4 regions of the Vibrio sp. 2132-1 genome follow, and region 2 is predicted to be linked to each of the others. Evidence: predicted binding sites of a transcription regulator. Region 2 holds the regulator's gene; each other region holds the start of a gene.
The links. The regulator PurR, encoded in region 2, represses purine synthesis genes. The targets are predictions, from matches to a motif close to TNANGNAAACGTTTNCNTNA.
Positions count from the first base shown of each region.

Region 1: R8N47_RS14830 (NCS2 family permease) is a predicted target of PurR. The motif match lies at 2,521-2,540, and genes of this name have one in related genera.
Region 3: R8N47_RS17870 (NupC/NupG family nucleoside CNT transporter) is a predicted target of PurR. The motif match lies at 2,157-2,176, and genes of this name have one in related genera.
Region 4: purT (formate-dependent phosphoribosylglycinamide formyltransferase) is a predicted target of PurR. The motif match lies at 2,381-2,400, and genes of this name have one in related genera.

Region 1 is NZ_JAWPON010000012.1:63,614-68,506, reverse strand. Features, by position in the region: gene R8N47_RS14835 (aminoacyl-histidine dipeptidase) at 65-1,537, opposite strand; gene R8N47_RS14830 (NCS2 family permease) at 2,561-3,850, shown strand; gene tet(34) (oxytetracycline resistance phosphoribosyltransferase domain-containing protein Tet(34)) at 4,115-4,579, shown strand; gene frsA (esterase FrsA) at 4,671-4,893, shown strand, end outside.
Region 2 is NZ_JAWPON010000013.1:81,078-85,970, forward strand. Features, by position in the region: gene torR (two-component system response regulator TorR) at 1-110, opposite strand, end outside; gene torD (molecular chaperone TorD) at 377-1,024, shown strand; gene purR (HTH-type transcriptional repressor PurR) at 1,493-2,497, shown strand; cyclic di-GMP riboswitch class I at 2,785-2,874, shown strand; gene R8N47_RS15735 (TfoX/Sxy family DNA transformation protein) at 2,991-3,581, shown strand; gene R8N47_RS15740 (TVP38/TMEM64 family protein) at 3,696-4,382, shown strand; gene R8N47_RS15745 (DUF2007 domain-containing protein) at 4,403-4,723, shown strand; gene R8N47_RS15750 (alpha/beta fold hydrolase) at 4,755-4,893, opposite strand, start outside.
Region 3 is NZ_JAWPON010000016.1:89,626-94,518, reverse strand. Features, by position in the region: gene R8N47_RS17885 (YcgL domain-containing protein) at 1-6, shown strand, start outside; gene R8N47_RS17880 (lytic transglycosylase domain-containing protein) at 55-1,026, shown strand; gene R8N47_RS17875 (LysR family transcriptional regulator) at 1,115-2,059, shown strand; gene R8N47_RS17870 (NupC/NupG family nucleoside CNT transporter) at 2,317-3,516, shown strand; gene folD (bifunctional methylenetetrahydrofolate dehydrogenase/methenyltetrahydrofolate cyclohydrolase FolD) at 3,584-4,444, opposite strand.
Region 4 is NZ_JAWPON010000004.1:134,675-139,567, reverse strand. Features, by position in the region: gene R8N47_RS05655 (phosphoribosylglycinamide formyltransferase) at 1-101, opposite strand, end outside; gene R8N47_RS05650 (thiopurine S-methyltransferase) at 417-1,067, shown strand; gene purT (formate-dependent phosphoribosylglycinamide formyltransferase) at 1,140-2,315, opposite strand; gene cdd (cytidine deaminase) at 2,459-3,346, opposite strand; gene R8N47_RS05635 (LrgB family protein) at 3,777-4,454, opposite strand; gene R8N47_RS05630 (CidA/LrgA family protein) at 4,456-4,830, opposite strand; gene sbcB (exodeoxyribonuclease I) at 4,886-4,893, opposite strand, start outside.

The DNA of each region.
Region 1 (4,893 bases), on a different contig from region 2:
TTGGGTTCAACTAAACCAAAAAAAGGGTGCCGTATGGCACCCTTTGTCATTTTTCGTGATTGAATTATGCTTTCTCTGGAATCGCTTCTAAAAGCGCGACCATCTGTTCCCAGTACAACTGAACAGTATCAATCTTCACTTTCTCATCTGGAGAGTGAGGGAATTTTATTGTTGGACCGAAAGAAACCATATCCATGTGTGGGTATGGTTCTTTAAATAGGCCACACTCAAGACCAGCATGGATGACCATGATGTTCGGCTTATGACCGTAAATGCCTTCATACATATCACGGAAAATTGCCATGATCTCGGAATCTGCATCTGGCTTCCAGCCAGGGTAAGCGCCTGAGAACTGAATTTGTGCGCCTGCTAGCTCAGTAATCGAGCGCAGCATGCTTTCCACTTGGCTACGGCCAGAGTCAATGAGAGAACGAATCAAGCAAAGCACGGTGACTTTATTTTCTTCTGTGCTGATCACACCAACGTTTAGAGAAGTTTCAACAACGCCTTCCACCTCATCACTCATACGGATTACGCCGTTTGGACAAGCGTTAAGTGCCGCAATGAATCGTTGCTGATCGGCGATTGAAAATACTTGCGCGTCAGTCGTGATCACTTCATTAAAGGTTACGATACCTGTTTCGATTTTACCCAATTCAGTTTTAAGCAGCTCAGTGTAGTGGTTGAACAGCTCAGCAAGCTTGTCTTGGTTTTCGACAGGAAGCGCGACAGTAACAAACGCTTCGCGAGGGATTGCATTACGTAAGCTACCGCCACGGAATTCGACTAAACGTAAATCAAGCTCTTGAGCATGACCGGCAAGGAAACGACCAAGTAATTTGTTGGCATTACCGCGACCTGTGTGAATGTCACAACCTGAGTGACCACCTTTTAGGCCTTTCAGCGTCAGTTGGCGTGTTACAAAACCTGCAGGCGTTGATTCTCGAGAAATATCGAAAGTCATGGTGCCATCAACGCCACCTGCACAACCCATGTAGACTTCGCCTTCTTGCTCAGAGTCTGTATTTAGAAGAATCTCACCCTCTAACCAACCAGCTTCAAGGCCAAATGCGCCAGTCATGCCTGCTTCTTCATCAATCGTCAGCAGAACTTCGAGTGGACCGTGCTTAATATCTTTAGATGCCAATACAGCAAGGCAAGAAGCCATACCAATACCGTTATCTGCACCAAGCGTCGTGCCTTTCGCAGTTACCCATTCGCCATCGATGTAAGGTTGGATTGGATCTTTGGTGAAGTCGTGTTCAGTGTCTTCGTTTTTCTGCGGCACCATGTCGATGTGTGCTTGAAGTACAACAGCCTTCTTATTCTCCATTCCTGGTGTCGCGGGCTTTTTGATGAACACGTTACCGGTTGGATCACGGCGAACGTCAAAGCCTTGCTCTGTTGCCCAGTTGATAATGTACTGTGCTAATGCTTCTTCATGTTTCGATGGATGAGGGATAGAACAAATCTTATCGAAAAACTGCCAAAGTGGAGCAGGTGATAAGGTACTGATCTCAGAATGGAACTCAGACACGGAGGACTCCTTTTGATGTGCTTTGCCAAATATATACCGTAAAAATATTATCAAGGTAGCATTAAATGCTAGACGATTTGGCCTTCAAATTGCCGTTAGCATACCACCAGATAAGGAGTACGAGTAGTCGCGATCACAAGGATTTCTCTCAGAACTGTCACAGTTTGTGAATACAATAACAAGCACTATGTGTTCTCTATCATATATTCTGAAAGTGGCTTTATTTTTTAATTCATAAAGTTGTAATTTAATTACACATAAACTTTGATAAAGGTCAATTTGTGCATTTTTTGTGATTTCAATCACTAAAATGCTTGTAATTAAATTTCTTGGTGGTATATTTGTAACCAGCTTCTGAGAGAAGAATGAAATGCTCAAAGGATGAGTCCGTTTTATCGCCTCCAAGGAACCGAGAAATCAACGAATGTTTAATTGATTTAAAAGGTGATAGTTATGAAAGGTTTACCAAGTACAATGTTCTGGAATAGCAAGTCTGTTTACACCGGTAACTTTGTATACCCAACAAGCTTTGGCTACTAAGTGAAGTCAACGCATGTGACTCGAACAGTTTGTTCACCCCTATAAATTGGAATTTTTTTTCAGTGATAGTGCTGACATGATTCACCGCCACCCAAATTGGGTGGCGTTTTTTTATCTCTATTTTCTCTTCCTGACTCACTTATTGCCATCAAAGCCTTCTTCTATTCCCCATTCTTCGGTTTTATCGACTTTTCCATCAAATCTGTTAGATACCATGTTTAAAATGGGCCTTTTTCATCTGAAAGTTTAGTACATTGCTCAGTTTTTATTCTCTTTTAGAGAACTGTGTTATCTGGGTTACCTATTGTTTTATAAGAATATATTTCTTTGCTTGCTATGATAGATTAGAGAATGTGTTTCATATCCAAAGAAAAAAAACGCATTAGAGTGAAGATTCTATCTAGAATTTGCTATTTGATAACTTTATAATTCCCGCCAATCGATTACGCAACCGTTTACTTTTTACCTTTACAGGATTCGATCATGCTCGAGAGGCTTTTTAAACTCAGTGAAAATGGCACAAATGTGCGCACTGAGATCATTGCAGGTGTTACGACCTTCCTAACTATGGCTTACATTATTTTTGTAAACCCAGCGATCCTGTCGGATACCGGTATGGACCGTGGCGCCATTTTTGTCGCGACTTGTCTTGCTGCCGCAATCGGCTGTTTTATCATGGGATTTGTTGCCAATTACCCAATCGCACAGGCACCAGGAATGGGCCTGAACGCATTTTTTACTTACTCTGTTGTATTGGGAATGGGTTATACGTGGCAAGTTGCGTTGGCGGCTGTATTTGTTTCTGGCCTTCTGTTCATTCTTTTAAGCGTATTTAAGATCCGTGAGTGGATTATTAACTCGATCCCGCATTCTCTACGAACAGGTATTTCAGCTGGTATTGGTCTTTTCTTAGCGTTTATCGCATTAAAAAATGCAGGTATCGTCGTTGATAACCCAGCGACATTAGTTTCTATGGGAGAGATCACATCATTGCCATCTGTATTGGCCGCGATTGGCTTCTTTCTTACGATTGCACTGGTTCACCGTGGTGTGAAAGGTGCGGTGATGATCGCCATTCTTGGCGTTACAGCGCTTGGTCTTCTATTTGGTGATGTGCAGTGGGGCGGTATTATGTCAACGCCACCAAGCATTGCGCCAACTTTCATGCAACTGGATTTCTCTGGTTTGTTTGAAGTAGGCATGATTTCCGTCGTATTTGCTTTCCTATTTGTCGATTTATTTGACACCGCAGGTACGCTCGTTGGCGTTTCTCAAAAAGCTGGTCTAACTGACGAGAATGGCAACATCCCTCGTTTAAACAAAGCGTTACTTGCAGACTCAACAGCAACGTCAGTAGGGGCATTACTTGGTACCTCCAACACGACATCTTATATTGAAAGCGTTTCTGGTGTAGCTGCGGGTGGGCGTACTGGTCTAACAGCCGTGGTTGTTGGTGTACTCTTCCTACTTGCTCTATTGTTCTCACCACTTGCGGGTATGATCCCTGCTTATGCAACGTCAGGTGCGCTATTCTATGTGGCGATCTTGATGCTGTCTGGGCTAGTAAGCATTGATTGGCGTGACCTAACTGAAGCGTCCCCAGTTGTTGTGACTTGTTTAGTTATGCCGCTAACATTCTCGATTGCAGAAGGTATCACGTTAGGCTTTATCGCATACGCGGCGATCAAGTTATTCAGCGGTAAGGGCCGTGAAGTGTCGATGAGTGTATGGGTGATGTCAGCCATCTTCATCGTTAAATACCTCGTCGGTTAATTTCTCGAGCAAAAAGCCAGTGTGGATTTATTCACGCTGGCTTTTTCTTTTTTTACGTTGTTCACAGAAGACGGTTTTTCTGCGGAATAGGCAGAGAATTTTGATATCACCGTTGGTATTAGCGGTGTGTTTCGGTAGAATAATCGTTTGCGCAGCTTGAAATCCTCGTCTCCAAACATTTTGGAGAAGTTAGTGAGCATTCCGCTTTTGAGTGACTTCGCTAGATTTTGAGGATGCATATTTTCAAATTATTAGGTTATTACAATGAGTAAAAAATTCATTATCACTTGGGATGCAATGCAGACTTACTGCCGTGAACTGGCTGAAAAACAAATGCCAGCTGAGCAATGGAAAGGAATTTGGGCGGTAAGCCGCGGCGGTTTGGTTCCTGGCGCTATTTTGGCTCGTGAACTGGGTATTCGTTACGTTGATACAATCTGTATTTCAAGCTACGACCATGATCATCAGCGCGACATGACGGTACTAAAAGCACCTGAAGGTGATGGCGAAGGTTACCTAATCGTTGAAGACCTAGTAGACAGTGGTGATACAGCGCGCAAACTACGTGAGATGTATCCAAAAGCGAAAATGATCGCTGTGTGTGCGAAACCATCAGGCAAAGAGCTGCTGGATGATTACGTTGTAGATATTGCTCAAGACACTTGGATCGAGCAGCCTTGGGATATGTCAATCCAGTATGCTGAGCCAGTAAACCGCAAGCAAAAATAAGCGCGGTTAAAGAATATTGAGAAATGCCCCTTTATAGGGGCATTTTTTTTATTATGATATTAAATCATGCTAATAGCCTAGGGTTCTTCCTATGTCTGAAGACGTCAGTAAAAATCTTTCCGAAACTTTGTTCGTGAAACATAAGCAAGCAAAAGAAACCTCCGCGCTTACCCAGTACATGCCGACCAGTAAAAAAATACTTGATGAACGAGAAGCGCAAGGTGATCGTGCTTGGTATCGTCATTTGCGTCGCTTGCAATGGGCTTGGCAAGGATTGTCTCCGATCGAAATGGAAGGCGTACTGTCCAAAATTG
Region 2 (4,893 bases):
TCTGCGCCACTCTCTGCTTCGCTGACTTGGTAGCCCTCATTTTGGAAATATCCCGCAAGCTTACTACGAGTTACAACATCATCTTCTACGACTAATACGTGATAGCTCATTTACACCACTTTTCTGTCTTCTTATTATCCAAGACGTATTCTATTCATAACTAGTAACATTTCTAGTCATAGATACATTAAAACGCAAGATTTAGCGTTTTTATTGATTCAAAACAAGCTTGCCCATTGCTATTAATAAACGGTCATTTTTGACCATAAAACATAACAATTATAGTTACTGCTATTCATTTTAATTGATTACACTTAGGGGATATCCCTAATTGACTTTGTGATGCATGACTTGAAGCATCATTCAGGAGCCCAAAATGCAAGAAGTGAAAGCTTTTAATGAAAAACGCGCTGAAATTTACTGGTGGTTTTCGAGCTTGTTCGCAAAAGAACTAACAGAGAAAGAATTGGAAGCCTATCACAGTGTTGAAATTCGCAGTTTTCTCGCAGGTTTAGGTGAAAATGAGTCGCTAAAACCAGCCGTTGATAGCCTAGTTGATGCGCTGAATCGGTTACAAGATCGTGAAGATGCACAACTAGAGCTTGCAGCTGACTTTTGTGAACTGTTTTTGAAGACAGAAAAATACGGCGCTCTTCCTTACGCATCCATGTACATTGGTGAATCAGGTTTACTGAATGACAAGCCAGCTGAGGAAATGGAAAAGTTGATGGCTGAATTTGGCGTTCAAGTAGACGAAAACCTAAAGGAACCTGCGGATCACTTAGCCGTTGAGCTCGACTTTCTCGGGAACATGATTATCCGCTCAAACGAGCTTGAACAAGAAAAACACATGGAAGAAGCCTTCGTTAAACAAAACGACTTTATCCAGCAACAATTGATGTCTTGGTTACCTCAGTTTTCAGACAAATGTAAACAATTCGACGAATTTGGATTTTACTCGAGTGTCGCGAAACTATTAGTTGCATTTTGTAAACTAGACAGCGCCTACCTTCTTGGTGAATAATTGCCGCCTATTTTTAGGGAGCCTGCCTATCGGGCTTCCTGTATGCCTGAAAGTGACCAATTGTAAGTAACTTGGGTATAATATTCGTTTGCCTTAACTTAGCGCAAAGACGCTTGGTTATTTAGCAGTCAAAATGTGACTTCAAATACACAAATCTCTTGCTGAAAACATTGCTAGTCAGTTCACATAGGGCTAAAATGTGAGCGCAAACGATTAAATATGATTTATATGTAAACCGCTGAAATATAGCGGTTTTTGTGTTTTCTTAACAGGTTGATGGCAATTTCTCATCAGATAGAAAAAAGATAAAATTCATCGACCGATGCTGCTACGTACCCTTTTGTCGCACTTGGATCAACCGCTGCCGAGACACTTAGCGCCAATTTTATATTGCTAGGTGTGAAACCATTAGAGCATCAGGTACATCCAATACGACATATTTCAGTAGCTCGATACAGGACACCATTTATGGCCACGATAAAAGACGTTGCTCGCTTAGCCGGCGTTTCCACTACGACAGTTTCGCACGTTATCAATAAAACGCGTTTCGTTGCAGAAGCAACGCAAGAAAAAGTAATGAAAGCCGTTGACGAGCTGAATTACGCGCCAAGTGCCGTTGCACGCAGCCTAAAATGCAACTCAACTCGTACGATTGGCATGTTAGTAACTCAATCAACTAACCTATTTTTCTCAGAAGTGATTGATGGCGTTGAGAGCTACTGTTACCGCCAAGGCTATACTCTGATTTTATGTAACACAGGCGGGATTTACGAAAAACAACGCGATTACATTCGTATGCTGGCTGAAAAGCGCGTTGATGGCATCCTAGTGATGTGTTCTGACTTAACCGAAGAACTAAAAGAGATGCTTGACCGTCATGCGGACATTCCTAAAGTGGTCATGGATTGGGGCCCAGAGAGCTCACAAGCAGACAAGATCATGGATAACTCAGAAGAAGGTGGCTACATTGCAACCAAACATCTGATTGACAATGGTCATACGGATATCGCTTGTCTAAGCGGTCATTTTGAAAAGCTTGCTTGCCAAGAGCGCATTGCAGGTTTCCGTCGCGCAATGAGCGAAGCGAACCTAGCTGTAAATGAAGACTGGATCCTTGAAGGTAACTTTGAATGTGATACGGCCGTATTAGTTGCAGATAAAATTACCGCAATGGACAAGCGCCCGACGGCGGTATTCTGTTTTAACGACACAATGGCTCTAGGCCTAATGAGCCGCTTGCAACAAAACGGGATCAAAATTCCTGAAGATATTTCAGTGATCGGCTACGACAACATCGAGCTTGCGGAATACTTCTCTCCACCGCTAACGACTATCCACCAACCTAAACGTCGTGTTGGTAAAAATGCATTCGAAATTCTACTTGAGCGTATCAAAGATAAAGAACACGAAAAACGAATTTTCGAGATGCAACCTGAGCTTGTAATTCGAAATACTGTGAAAAAAATGAACTAAATTTCACTGTATTTAACCGTGTTAAATAAGCGCTCTACAGGGGCGCTTATTTTTTTGGAAAAATTAAGCATTCTCTAATACTTCACACCACTCTAATAACAATTGACTAACGTTAACTCCCTGTTTTATATAAATGTAATATATATTAAGAACTCCTTTTCAAAGGCCAATTTGCACCTTTCCATATGCAAAATAGAGCATTCAATCTATCATTTTTATTGAACCGAAATCACACTTTTAACGCTAAACCGTGATGTTAATTCAATATAAGAAGTATGCTCATTGTGTCACGCACAGGGCAAACCATTCGAAAGAGTGGGACGCAAAGCCTCCGGCCTGAACCATATTACGATATGGAAGGTAGCGGGGTTACCGATGGCAAGTGTGTAAGCAATGACTTTACTCTGTAATGACATTGTTTTTACGCATGTTTGCTACTCTCTCGGACCTGACTTTTGGTGGCGTAATATTAATTACACCGAGATAACAAAACATGGATAAACCGATACTCAAAGACTCTATGAAGCTATTTGAGGCACTTGGTAATATCAAGTCGCGCTCAATGTTTGGTGGCTTCGGACTATTCGCTGATGAAACAATGTTTGCACTAGTGGTAAACAATCAGCTTCATATCAGAGCAGACCAAAAAACTTCATCTGACTTCGAGAAACAAGGGCTAAAGCCTTACGTTTATAAAAAACGTGGCTTTCCAGTCGTTACAAAGTACTACGCTATTTCCAGCGATTTATGGGAATCAAGCGAACGCTTAATCGAAGTAGCGAATCAATCATTGAAAAAGGCAAAGCTTGAGAAAGAACAGCAAGCAAGTACAAAGCCTAACCGTTTGAAAGATTTGCCTAACTTACGACTGGCTACCGAGCGCATGCTAAAAAAAGCCGGCATCGAATCCGTAGAGAAGCTTGAAGAGGAAGGTGCGCTTAACGCCTATAAAGCGATAAGAGATACGCACTCTGCAACCGTCAACATTGAGTTGCTATGGGCACTAGAAGGGGCTATCAACGGCACTCATTGGAGTGTGGTACCTCAAGCTCGCCGAGATGAGTTGATGAACGGCCTCCAATAAAAGTCGGCCTAAAAACTATCTTGTAAAACCGCAGTCTAATCTGCGGTTTTTTTGTGAAATTTTTTCGGTTTTCCTACTGTCTTATTACATATATCCCAAATTGGAATCAAAATTATGAATAAGAAACTGATATTAGGTCTCATCCTACTAGCGGCTATCGTCTTTTTAGGTATTAACTTTGGCCAGTATTTAACCTTAGAGAATGCAAAAGCCCAACAAGAAGCACTAACTACATACATCGATCAGAATTTTGTATTCTCGGCTGCGATTTACTTTTTTACCTACATTGCAATTACCGCTTTTTCTATCCCAGGAGCGGCAGTAGTCACCTTACTTGGTGCAGCCTTATTTGGTTTTTGGACAAGCTTGCTACTGGTTTCTTTCGCTAGCACTATGGGGGCAACACTGGCCTTCTTGAGCAGCCGATACTTATTGCGTGACTGGGTACAAAACAAATTCGGAAATAAACTCAACGCAATTAATCAAGGTGTCGAAAAAGACGGAGCTTTTTATCTATTTTCCTTGCGTCTAATCCCTGTATTCCCTTTCTTTCTAATCAACTTACTGATGGGCTTAACGCCGATGTCTGTAGGTAGATTTTATCTCACTAGCCAAATAGGTATGCTGCCAGGCACAGCCGTATATCTGAATGCAGGTACTCAATTAGCAACAATTGAAAGCCTATCGGGCATTGTTTCACCCGCAGTATTAGCGTCTTTTGCGCTATTGGGACTATTTCCAATCATCACTAAATGGGTTATGAATAAAGTAAGGCCGACACCAAGTCAGCAAAACTCGTAATTGGTGAAGTGGGTATTTTGATGAAAATATTTATCGCTAAAAACCCAGCAGAAGCACACATTGTATGTGAGCTGCTTAAAGTGGAACAAATTTACTGTGAAGTTCGTGGAGAAGGTATTTTCGGCTTAAAAGGAGAACTGCCGTTTGGTGATGATACCGATCCTTATGTGTGGCTTTTTGACACTGCACAAAAGATGAAAGCTGAAGAAATAGTAAAAGCATATCGAAAACAATCCGATAGGCATGAGTATCAAGATTGGCAATGCCCAAAATGTCATGAAATAAACGAAGGGCAATTTGGTGCATGTTGGCAATGTGGATATCAACTAGGAGAGCTATAGCGGCTCTCCTATTCAGTGGATGCACTCAGTTTTAAGCACATACAGCTTGCTGTTTAATAAACTCGATGGAGTGTTGATTGAAGTCTTCTGGACGCTCTACATTGCATACATGACCACAATTCGGGATTTCTCGTAGAATGCTGAGCTTATGTGCTGCAACCATTTCTTTG
Region 3 (4,893 bases), on a different contig from region 2:
GAATAACGTCATCGTTTTTCATCTGGGATTTCTGCCTTGCTCAAGGAGGGCAATATGAAAAAGATACTGGCTACCATGCTTAGCGTTGGTATGTGTACCTCGGTTTTTGCAAGTAGCGAGGGTTTTGATGAATACTTGAATAAGCTGCGTGCTGAAGCTCGTGATAAAGGTATCTCAGAGCAGGTCATTAGTGCTGCTTTTGCTAATGTTGAGTACAAGCCCCGAGCAGTAAAAGCGGACCGAAACCAACCAGAAAAGAAACTGACATTGGATGAGTACATTCCTCGCGCGGTGCCTGAATGGAAGGTGAAGCAAGCCAGACAACTCTACAAAGAGCATTACACCGAGCTAAAGCGTATAGGCGATGAGTACGGTGTCCACCCGCGCTTTATTGTGGCACTTTGGGGAGTTGAAAGTAACTTTGGTAAGTTTACCGGCAACTTTAAAGTGATTGATGCACTATCCACAATGGCATTTGAAGGCCGTCGTGAAGAGTTTTTCCGTAAAGAGACTATGTCGGCACTTCAGATCCTCGATCAAGGCCATATTGAGCTAGAGAACTTTAAAGGCTCATGGGCTGGTGCGATGGGTCAATGCCAGTTTATGCCAAGCTCTTTCCTTCGTTTTGCTGCTGACGGCAACGGTGATGGTAAAAAAGACATATGGCAATCTGAAGCGGACGTGTTTGCATCAACCGCTAACTATTTGAGCAAGTCTGGTTGGGATGATAAATATACTTGGGGTCGCCAAGTTAAGGTTCCTAAAAATATTGATCGCAGCCTAGAAGGGCGCACGGCTGAAAAAGGCAAATACCTTCAAGAGTGGAGCCAATTAGGTATCACAAAATATGACGGTAGCCCGTTGCCAAAACTGGATGAAGACATCAAAGCATGGTTGATCATGCCGGACGACGAGAATGGTCGTACGTATCTGGTTTACAATAACTACAACGTATTGATGAAGTGGAACCGCTCTTACTACTTCGCACTTGCTGTGAGTCACTTGGCTGACCGCATTAAATACTGATCTGCCATCAAACAATTTGGCATTCAGTCTTCAATACAAGGGCTCTTCGGAGCCCTTTGTTTTTTCTATAACCAAATCGAGGTAAAGCGTGTTATCTGAACGTGCCGCACAAATGGTGATTTTCTCCGCTCTTCTTAAACACAAAAGCTTCACAGCTGCTGCAAAGAGCTTAGGCGTGTCGGTGTCTCATGTGAGTAAACAGTTGAGTCAGTTAGAAGCGTCTCTTGGTATCAAGCTTGTTCAACGCACTACGCGAAGCTTTACGCCGACTGAGGCAGGGAAAACCTTTTTTCATCACTGTGAGCAAGTGGTACAAGCGGTGAGCAGCGCCACATTAGAGATGGAAACCCAGCGGGATGAAGTGGCAGGTTTGGTACGTCTTGGGTTGTCGCAATCATTTGGTACCTTACACATTATTCCAGCGATTCAAGAGTTACGCGAACTGTATCCTCAACTTCAAGTGGAAGTACATCTGTTTGACTATAAGGTCGATATGTTAGCCGAAGGGCTCGATTTATGGGTAACCAACAACGAGCATTTGCCTGAAGGTTACATTGCGCAGCGTTTGACGGATTGCCAGTTTGTTGTTGCGGCATCGCCAGATTACTTATTGAAACATGACACGCCAACAGAACCGGATGACCTATCTGCTCACAACTGCCTCATATACAGAAGCTGGGAGCGTGACTATACGGGGTGGGCGTTTACCAAAGATCAGCAAGAATTGAACGTAAAAGTCTCGGGTAACTATTCAGTAGATCTGGCAGAAGCCGTTCGGGATGCGGCTATTGCAGGTTGGGGTATTGCCTACCTTGCCACTTACTTGCTGGGTGATGAGTTCAGAACGGGTAAGTTAATACAGCTGTTACCTGATTGGAAAGCCAGCCAGTCGATGCCGTTTTATGCGGTATACCCAAGCCGCCAGCATATGCCAAAAAAAATATCCGCAGTGATTAACTTTATCAAACAGAAGATCGGCAACCCTTGTCATTGGGACCAACGTTTGGCGCCTTACATCTCTATTCCTAAATAACAGGATCAATGACGTTGTAGAACGACACATAAGGTGATTCACTTCACAAAAATTTTTCCTGAATCAGAAACATATTTTCCATATGGAAACAATTAAAATAAGCAAACGTTTATCTTCAATAAATTCAATTGGTTATTTTGTTGGTCAGTTATTGGTCGCTTAAACTTTTCACACTGTTAACATCCTCAACTTGCAGCATTTTGAGTCCGCTATACAATCCGGTGCCTTCTATATCCCCCTTCTGTCGGATTCATTTTATGAACTCAATTATTGGTATCGTAGCCATACTATTCCTAGCATGGCTACTTTCTACAAATAGAAAAAATATAAAGCTGAGAACGGTGTCGTTTGCGTTTGCTTTGCAGGTACTGTTTGCGTTGTTGGTTTTATATGTACCAGCAGGACGAGATGCGCTGAATTCAGTGAGCAGTGTTGTGTCGAATTTGATCAACTATGGTCAAGAGGGCATTGCGTTTTTATTCGGTAATTTGGCGACAGGGGGCTTCACCTTTGCGATCAATGTTCTGGGTATCATCGTTTTCTTCTCCTCTCTTATCTCAGGTCTTTATCACATTGGTGTGATGCCAAAAATCATTAACTTTATCGGTGGTGGTATTCAAAAGCTGCTGGGTATCGGTCGTGCTGAGTCTTTGTCTGCTACGGCGAATATCTTTGTTGGCACCATTGAAGCACCATTAATGGTAAAGCCTTACCTAAAACACATGACTGACTCGCAGTTCTTTGCAGTTATGACAGGTGGTTTAGCGTCAGTTGCTGGCGGAACGTTGGTTGGTTACGCATCACTGGGTGTCGACCTCAACTATCTTATTGCTGCTGCATTTATGTCGGCACCTGCCGGCTTGTTGATGGCAAAAATTTTAATGCCAGAAGATACGGATAAAGCAGCAGATATCGACATTAGCCAAGTTGAAATTCCACGTGCAACCAACGTAGTAGAAGCATTAGCCGATGGTGCCATGGCGGGTGTACGCATTGCTGTATCGGTCGGTGGTACGTTACTGGCGTTTATTAGTGTCATTGCAATGCTAAACGGCATGTTAGGCTGGATAGGTGATCTGATTGGGACACCATTAAGTTTTGAGCTCATCCTAGGTTTTGTGTTTGCGCCAGTCGCTTGGTTGTTGGGTATACCATGGCAAGAAGCAACCACAGCAGGCTCGCTGATTGGTAACAAGATTGTGGTGAATGAGTTCGTCGCTTTCATCCAGCTTGCAGAAGTGAAGTCTCAACTTAGTGAACACTCACAAGCAATCGTGACGTTTGCTTTGTGTGGCTTTGCAAATATCTCAAGCATGGCGATGCTGATTGGTGGGTTGGGCTCTTTGGTACCAGAAAAGCGTGCATTTGTTTCTAAGCATGGTTTCCGTGCGATTATCGCTGGTGTCATGGCGAACTTAATGAGCGCTTCTATTGCGGGCGTGATTTTAAGTCTGTAATTGAAATAGATATCAACAATTAGCAAAAAGGCTCCTTGCGGAGCCTTTTTCGTATCTGAAATTTACGTTATTTGTCTGTGTGGAACTGTTCGCAAGCGAGCATCGTGTTCTCAATTAAACTTGCGACGGTCATTGGGCCAACGCCACCAGGAACAGGAGTAATAAAGCTCGCACTTTCACGTGCTTTGTCGTATTCCACGTCGCCAACTAGTTTGCCTGAATCAAGACGGTTAATACCGACATCGACCACCACTGCGCCTTTTTTAATCCACTCACCAGGGATGAAGTTAGGTTTACCAACCGCAACCACGACAACGTCAGCTTGACGCACATGACTCTCTAGGTCTTTGGTAAAACGGTGACATGTTGTTGTTGTGCAGCCCGCAAGCAGCAGCTCAAGTGTCATTGGACGACCAACAATGTTTGATGCGCCAACCACAACCGCATGCTTACCACGTAGCTCAATGTTGTAACGGTCGAGTAGGGTAATGATGCCCTTTGGCGTGCAAGAGCGAAGCTTTGGAATACGTTGCGCAAGACGGCCAACGTTATAAGGGTGGAAGCCATCCACGTCCTTCTCTGGGTGAATGCGCTCTAAAACATGTGTTGTGTCTATGCCCGCAGGAAGGGGTAATTGCACTAGAATGCCGTCAATTTCATCATCATTGTTTAGTTCATCAATCAGCGCTAGTAACTCTTCTTCTGAGCTAGACGCAGGAAGGTCAAAAGACTTAGAAACAAACCCAACTTCTTCACATGCGCGGCGTTTGCTACCAACATAAACCTGAGAAGCAGGATCTTCACCAACTAGAACCACTGCTAAACCAGGAGCACGTAGCCCAGCTTCAACACGTGCTTTAACACGTGCAGCCACTTCGGATCGAACAGTTTGGGAAATGAGAGTTCCGTCTATATTTTGAGCAGTCATGACTTTCCTTATAAATTAAGAAGGCAGATTATCTGCGGCGCATTGTCGCAGAATTTCTTATTAACATCCATACGCAAACGTTTGCTTTGTGGTGTTTTTGAACATTAAGCGTTTTAATGGACTTTTTTTAGGCATTCAGATCAGAATGTTATGAAAACCCGTTGATTTACCCGTTTGAACTCGTATAATCCTGTCCCTGTAGCGCGCCCTTAGCTCAGCTGGATAGAGCACGTCCCTTCTAAGGATGTGGTCATTGGTTCTTATATTAGGTTATTTCTGGTGTAATGAATCAATATGACTGACTAATGGCTTTGTAACCTAGTTTGGTGCAATGAAGCGTATAAACAATTTGAATTTCGTTTTTTAGCTAGATATAGTTGAAAAGCAAAATAAAGCGCCCTTAGCTCAGATGGATAGAGCACGTCCCTTCTAATTGGCTAGATTTCTCT
Region 4 (4,893 bases), on a different contig from region 2:
TGTTCGCCATTAGGCGCAGGGGTAATTGGAAGTGCGGCAAATGCCGGTGCACGGCTAAGTACCAAAAGCATCAATGCTGTAGTACGAAGAAATAAGCTCATTCACTCTCCTTAACTTGCTTGTACTTAGAAAATAGGGAACATAAAGGTCGCTAAGTTCGGCAAATCAGGTACTAACTTATAAATGGGGCCATTACGAAAGATTCCAAGGTTTCAGTTTTATCTTGAAGTAGAATCGTGCGTTAGATCACCATTTCTCTTTTCTTTATTCTGATTATCAGATAAAGGCGCATCTCCTATGAGACCGATTACATCCTATCACCGCAGTATTAACCAAAGATGAACGGCATAGACAAATTGAAAAAAAACGTTAGTCTTACCTCTCAAAATGAAAACAGCCGACAAGTAGAAAGTAAAATGAGAGACCAAGAATTTTGGCATAACAAATGGGCCAGCAATCAAATCGGATTTCACTTGGAAGATGTAAACCCGCTATTACCAGTATATTGGAAACACACTAATCCAAAGCGTGAAGATAAAGTGTTAGTTCCTTTATGTGGAAAGTCAGAAGACTTGATTTGGCTAGCGATGAAGCATGATTCGGTTGAAGGTGTTGAGCTAAGCCATATCGCTGTGCGTGCCTTTTTTGCTGAACATTTTTACACGCCAACGGTAACGCCTCTTAATGGCATGCACGAGCTTTATCAATTTGATGAGCTCTCTATTTATACTGGGGACTTTTTCACTGCACCAGTATCTCAAGCCGATATCATTTATGATCGCGCCGCGTTGGTTGCTTTACCGCAAGATATGCGAGAGGAGTATGTAGAGCGTCTCAAGCAACTGCTGAATCCAGGCGGTCGTATTTTGCTTGTTACACTCAACTATCCTCAAGAAGAGATGGCGGGGCCTCCATTTAGCGTGCCGGTCGAAGAGATTGAGCAGTTATTTTCAGGTTACAAAGTTACTTGTTTGAACGTAGATGAAGCTGACGAGAATCATCCTAAAATTGCGAAAAAAGGCTTAAGTCGCTTCTCTGAAGAAGTGTACTTAATCGAGAGTGAATAGGCTCTCTTCGGTTTGGAACACGAAATAGCGCAGCAAGTTGAGCTGCGCTATTTTTGTATGAGTGGTTCGTATTTAATAAATGATATTCACTTTTGAAGCACTTTCAACAGCATCTTGAACGGCTTCTTCGGTGGTTTTTCGTCGCGTAAGGACAACACCTAAACGGCGGCGGCCATCGATTTCTGGCTTACCGAATAGACGAACTTGTGTTTGAGGTTGAGCTAAAGCTTTGCTTAGGTTTTCAAAGCGAATGTTTGTGGAAGTTCCTTGTCCAAGAATAACAGCAGACGCAGATGGGCCATATTGCACAATATTATTAATTGGCATTCCGGTAAACGCGAGCACGTGGAGAGCAAACTCAGACATTTCCTGTGAAATCATTGTAACCATGCCCGTATCGTGAGGGCGAGGAGAGACCTCATTGAAAATGACTTTATCGCCTTTGACAAACAGCTCTACACCAAAGATGCCGTAGCCACCGAGCGCGTTTACCACTTTCTCAGCCGTGTATTCAGCTGCTTTTACTGCGTTTTCTGACATAGTTTGCGGTTGCCATGATTCGCGGTAGTCGCCATCTTCCTGACGATGACCAATTGGAGCACAGAAATGCACACCGTCAACGGCTCTGATGGTCAATAAAGTGATTTCGTAATCGAAGTCGATAAAACCTTCCACGATAACGCGACCTGCACCCGTACGTCCGCCTTCCTGAGCGTAATCCCATGCTTTTGTAACGTCGTCTTCGGTCTTGATAACACTTTGCCCTTTACCGGAAGAGCTCATCACTGGCTTCACCACGCACGGAATACCCACATGCTCAACCGCGGCTTTGAAGTCTTCAAAGTTATCTGCAAAACGATAAGGTGAAGTCGTCAATTCCAGTTCTTCTGCTGCCAAACGTCGGATACCTTCACGATTCATTGTTAGCCTGGTTGCCTTAGCGGTTGGAACAACATTCAGTCCTTTTTCTTCAAGCTCTACCAGTTTGCCGGTTGCGATGGCTTCAATTTCTGGTACGACGTAAGTAGGTTGTTCCTTCGTAATAACTTCTTCTAAGGCGTTCCCATCTAACATGTCGATAACATAACTACGGTGAGCGACTTGCATCGCTGGAGCATTGGCATAGCGATCACAAGCAATCACTTCTAAACCAAGTCTCTGGCATTCAATGGCGACTTCTTTACCGAGTTCGCCAGAGCCTAAAAGTAATACACGGGTAGCATTTGCGCTAGTTGCAGTGCCAAACATAGTGTTCCCTTACAAAATAGAGTGATGAGACAGAAATTGCAGGAGATCATACTGAAGTTTTATGACAAAGCAAACGTTTGCTTTTGGTTTTTAGGTAATAAAAAAGCTCTACATGTTGTAGAGCTTTTTGTTGAATTTGTCGTTTATACGTTGACAAAACTAAGCGGAATATCTGGATTCAACGCTTCCAACGTTGATTGCGTATCGGCTAAGTGACTGATCTTACCTTCAGAGTTTTCTACCAATGCAGCGGCTTTGATGCTGTCAAAGTTTTCACCCGCAAGTAAAACTTGGATTAGCGCAACTTGTAGCGGTGGCAAGCTAGGATTAAACGCTGCATTTTCTGCATAAGCGCCTTGGAATACACGGCCGCTAGTCATCTCTAATGCTAAACCACTCAAGTTGTTGGTGTATGGAGAGTGGCTCATGTTCATCGCTTCAACTGCACTTTGGATGAGTGCGTCTTCATCATCACATGAGAATTGGTGTTTAACTTCTGCCATTAAGCCGGACTCGATACCGAGATCGTTTGGTCCAAAGGCTTCAGGCAGGTATTCATGAAGTGACTTTTCTTCGCGTTCTGGGAGCTGGATTTTAAGCTCGTTTGCGGTAGATAACTCATTCATGAACTGGCGGCAGTGACCACATGGGCTGAAGTTGATAGTGATATCCTTAAGACCACGTTCGCCTTTCATCCAAGCATGGCTAATCGCAGACTGCTCTGCGTGAACCGTTTGACCCAACTGTACACCAAAGAATTCCATGTTGGCACCGAAGTAAAGGCGACCTGAAAGGCCACGAACGATAGCGCCGACATAAAAGTCAGAAAGGGGAGCATAGGAGTACGCTGCGGCAAAAGGAAGTAGCGCAACACGAAGCTCTTTGTCTGATAGACCGGTAGCTGAAAGCAACTGCTCAAATTGTTGAACTGAAAGCGTAGCATCAAAATCATCAGCTTGGATGATAGGAGCAAGTTGTTTGGAAAGTGCTTCTGGAGCGCCTGCTAGCGCCTGTTCAATGCGACTTTTCATGTTGAATCCTTGTTATTGCATGGACAGTTATTCTATGTGAAAGATAGAAATGTTCCGTGCGTTAGATCACGATAAATAATGCAATTGATAATTCTGTTACATAATTAGAGTGAGCTCACACATGTATTCGATTGCACAGGTGTGAAGCGTTATCTCCGTCTCACAATTAACCATATCAGTATATATTCATATGACCAAGGAGCAGGAGTATGTTACTAACGCGACTTTTACCGCTATGCTACTTTATGCCTACGTAATCTAGAGCGAGTGGTAGCACCTAGAATGCTAATGCTATGAATGTATATCTCGATCAAGTCCCTTCACGATATTACTGGGTGAGGTTGATAGATAAGATAGGGTTTAGAAAAGGGTAAGGAAGAAGCGGAAAGGCTACGGCCTGCCGGAAGGAGGGCAGACCGAGAGCGCTTAACTATTGATATAGCCAGACAGCCAAAGCAAAAAAGCTTGGAGCCAAAATAGAAGTTATGATCCCACATAAAACCAATGCGAGTGATGAGAACGCGGCATCTATGGGCTGTTTCTCTGCACAAGTAGCGGTGCCTAAGGCATGAGAGACTGTACCCATTGTCAGACCACGTGCAATCGGGTGTTTAATTCCAATCAAATTGTAAATTGGGTATGCCAAAATTGCGCCCAATAAACCGACAATCAGAACCAAGATCGCTGCAACGGCGGCTTCACCACCGAGGTGACTCGATATTTCCATCGCTATTGGTGTAGTGACGGACTTACCCACTAGACTCGCGATTAAACTGATATCCGCTTTGAAAGCGACTGCGATCAAGGTGGTTGTCATCATCGACATCACACTGCCTACTGTGCAAGCAAAAGTGATGATTCGCCAGTTTGCTTTAATTTGTGGTAGTTGTTCATATAGTGGATAAGCCAGAGCAACTACGGCTGGTTGAAGTAAAAAACTGATCCCTTCGTTATCCGCATAATACGTTTCAAACGGTACATTTAAGTAAGTAAGCAAAGGAATGAGCACTGCAATACTGATCAGCAAAGGATTTGCTAGAGGATTATTCACTTTGATTGCAATTTGGCGCGCGACAAGAAAAACCGCAATGGTAACAACTAACCACATATCAGTGCTTCTCCTTTAACAAGTAGTCCAGCAGCCAAGCGAGGCTGACTAGTACAATGAGTGAGCCTCCAACTGCGCTAGCAATGATAGGGAGGGCATTAGCGAGTAGCATATCGAAATGTTGCATTAATCCCACGCTAATAGGAACGAACAATAAGATCATATAGCGGATAAATAGCGTGGCGCCCGGTTTGACCCAGTCGACTTTTACAAGCCCAAGAGTCATGGAGAAAAACAGTACGAGCATACCGATGACACTTCCTGGAACGGAAACGCCAGTGAACTTTTGAATGGTAATTCCGATGCCAAGTGCTCCCATGATGAGGAAGATTGAAATGAGCAGTTGGATCAGTTGTAAGAATCGTTCTTTAATCATTTTGACAGTATATAAACAACAAGCACACCATAAGGTGCGCTTGTATTAGGAGGAGTTAGGAAG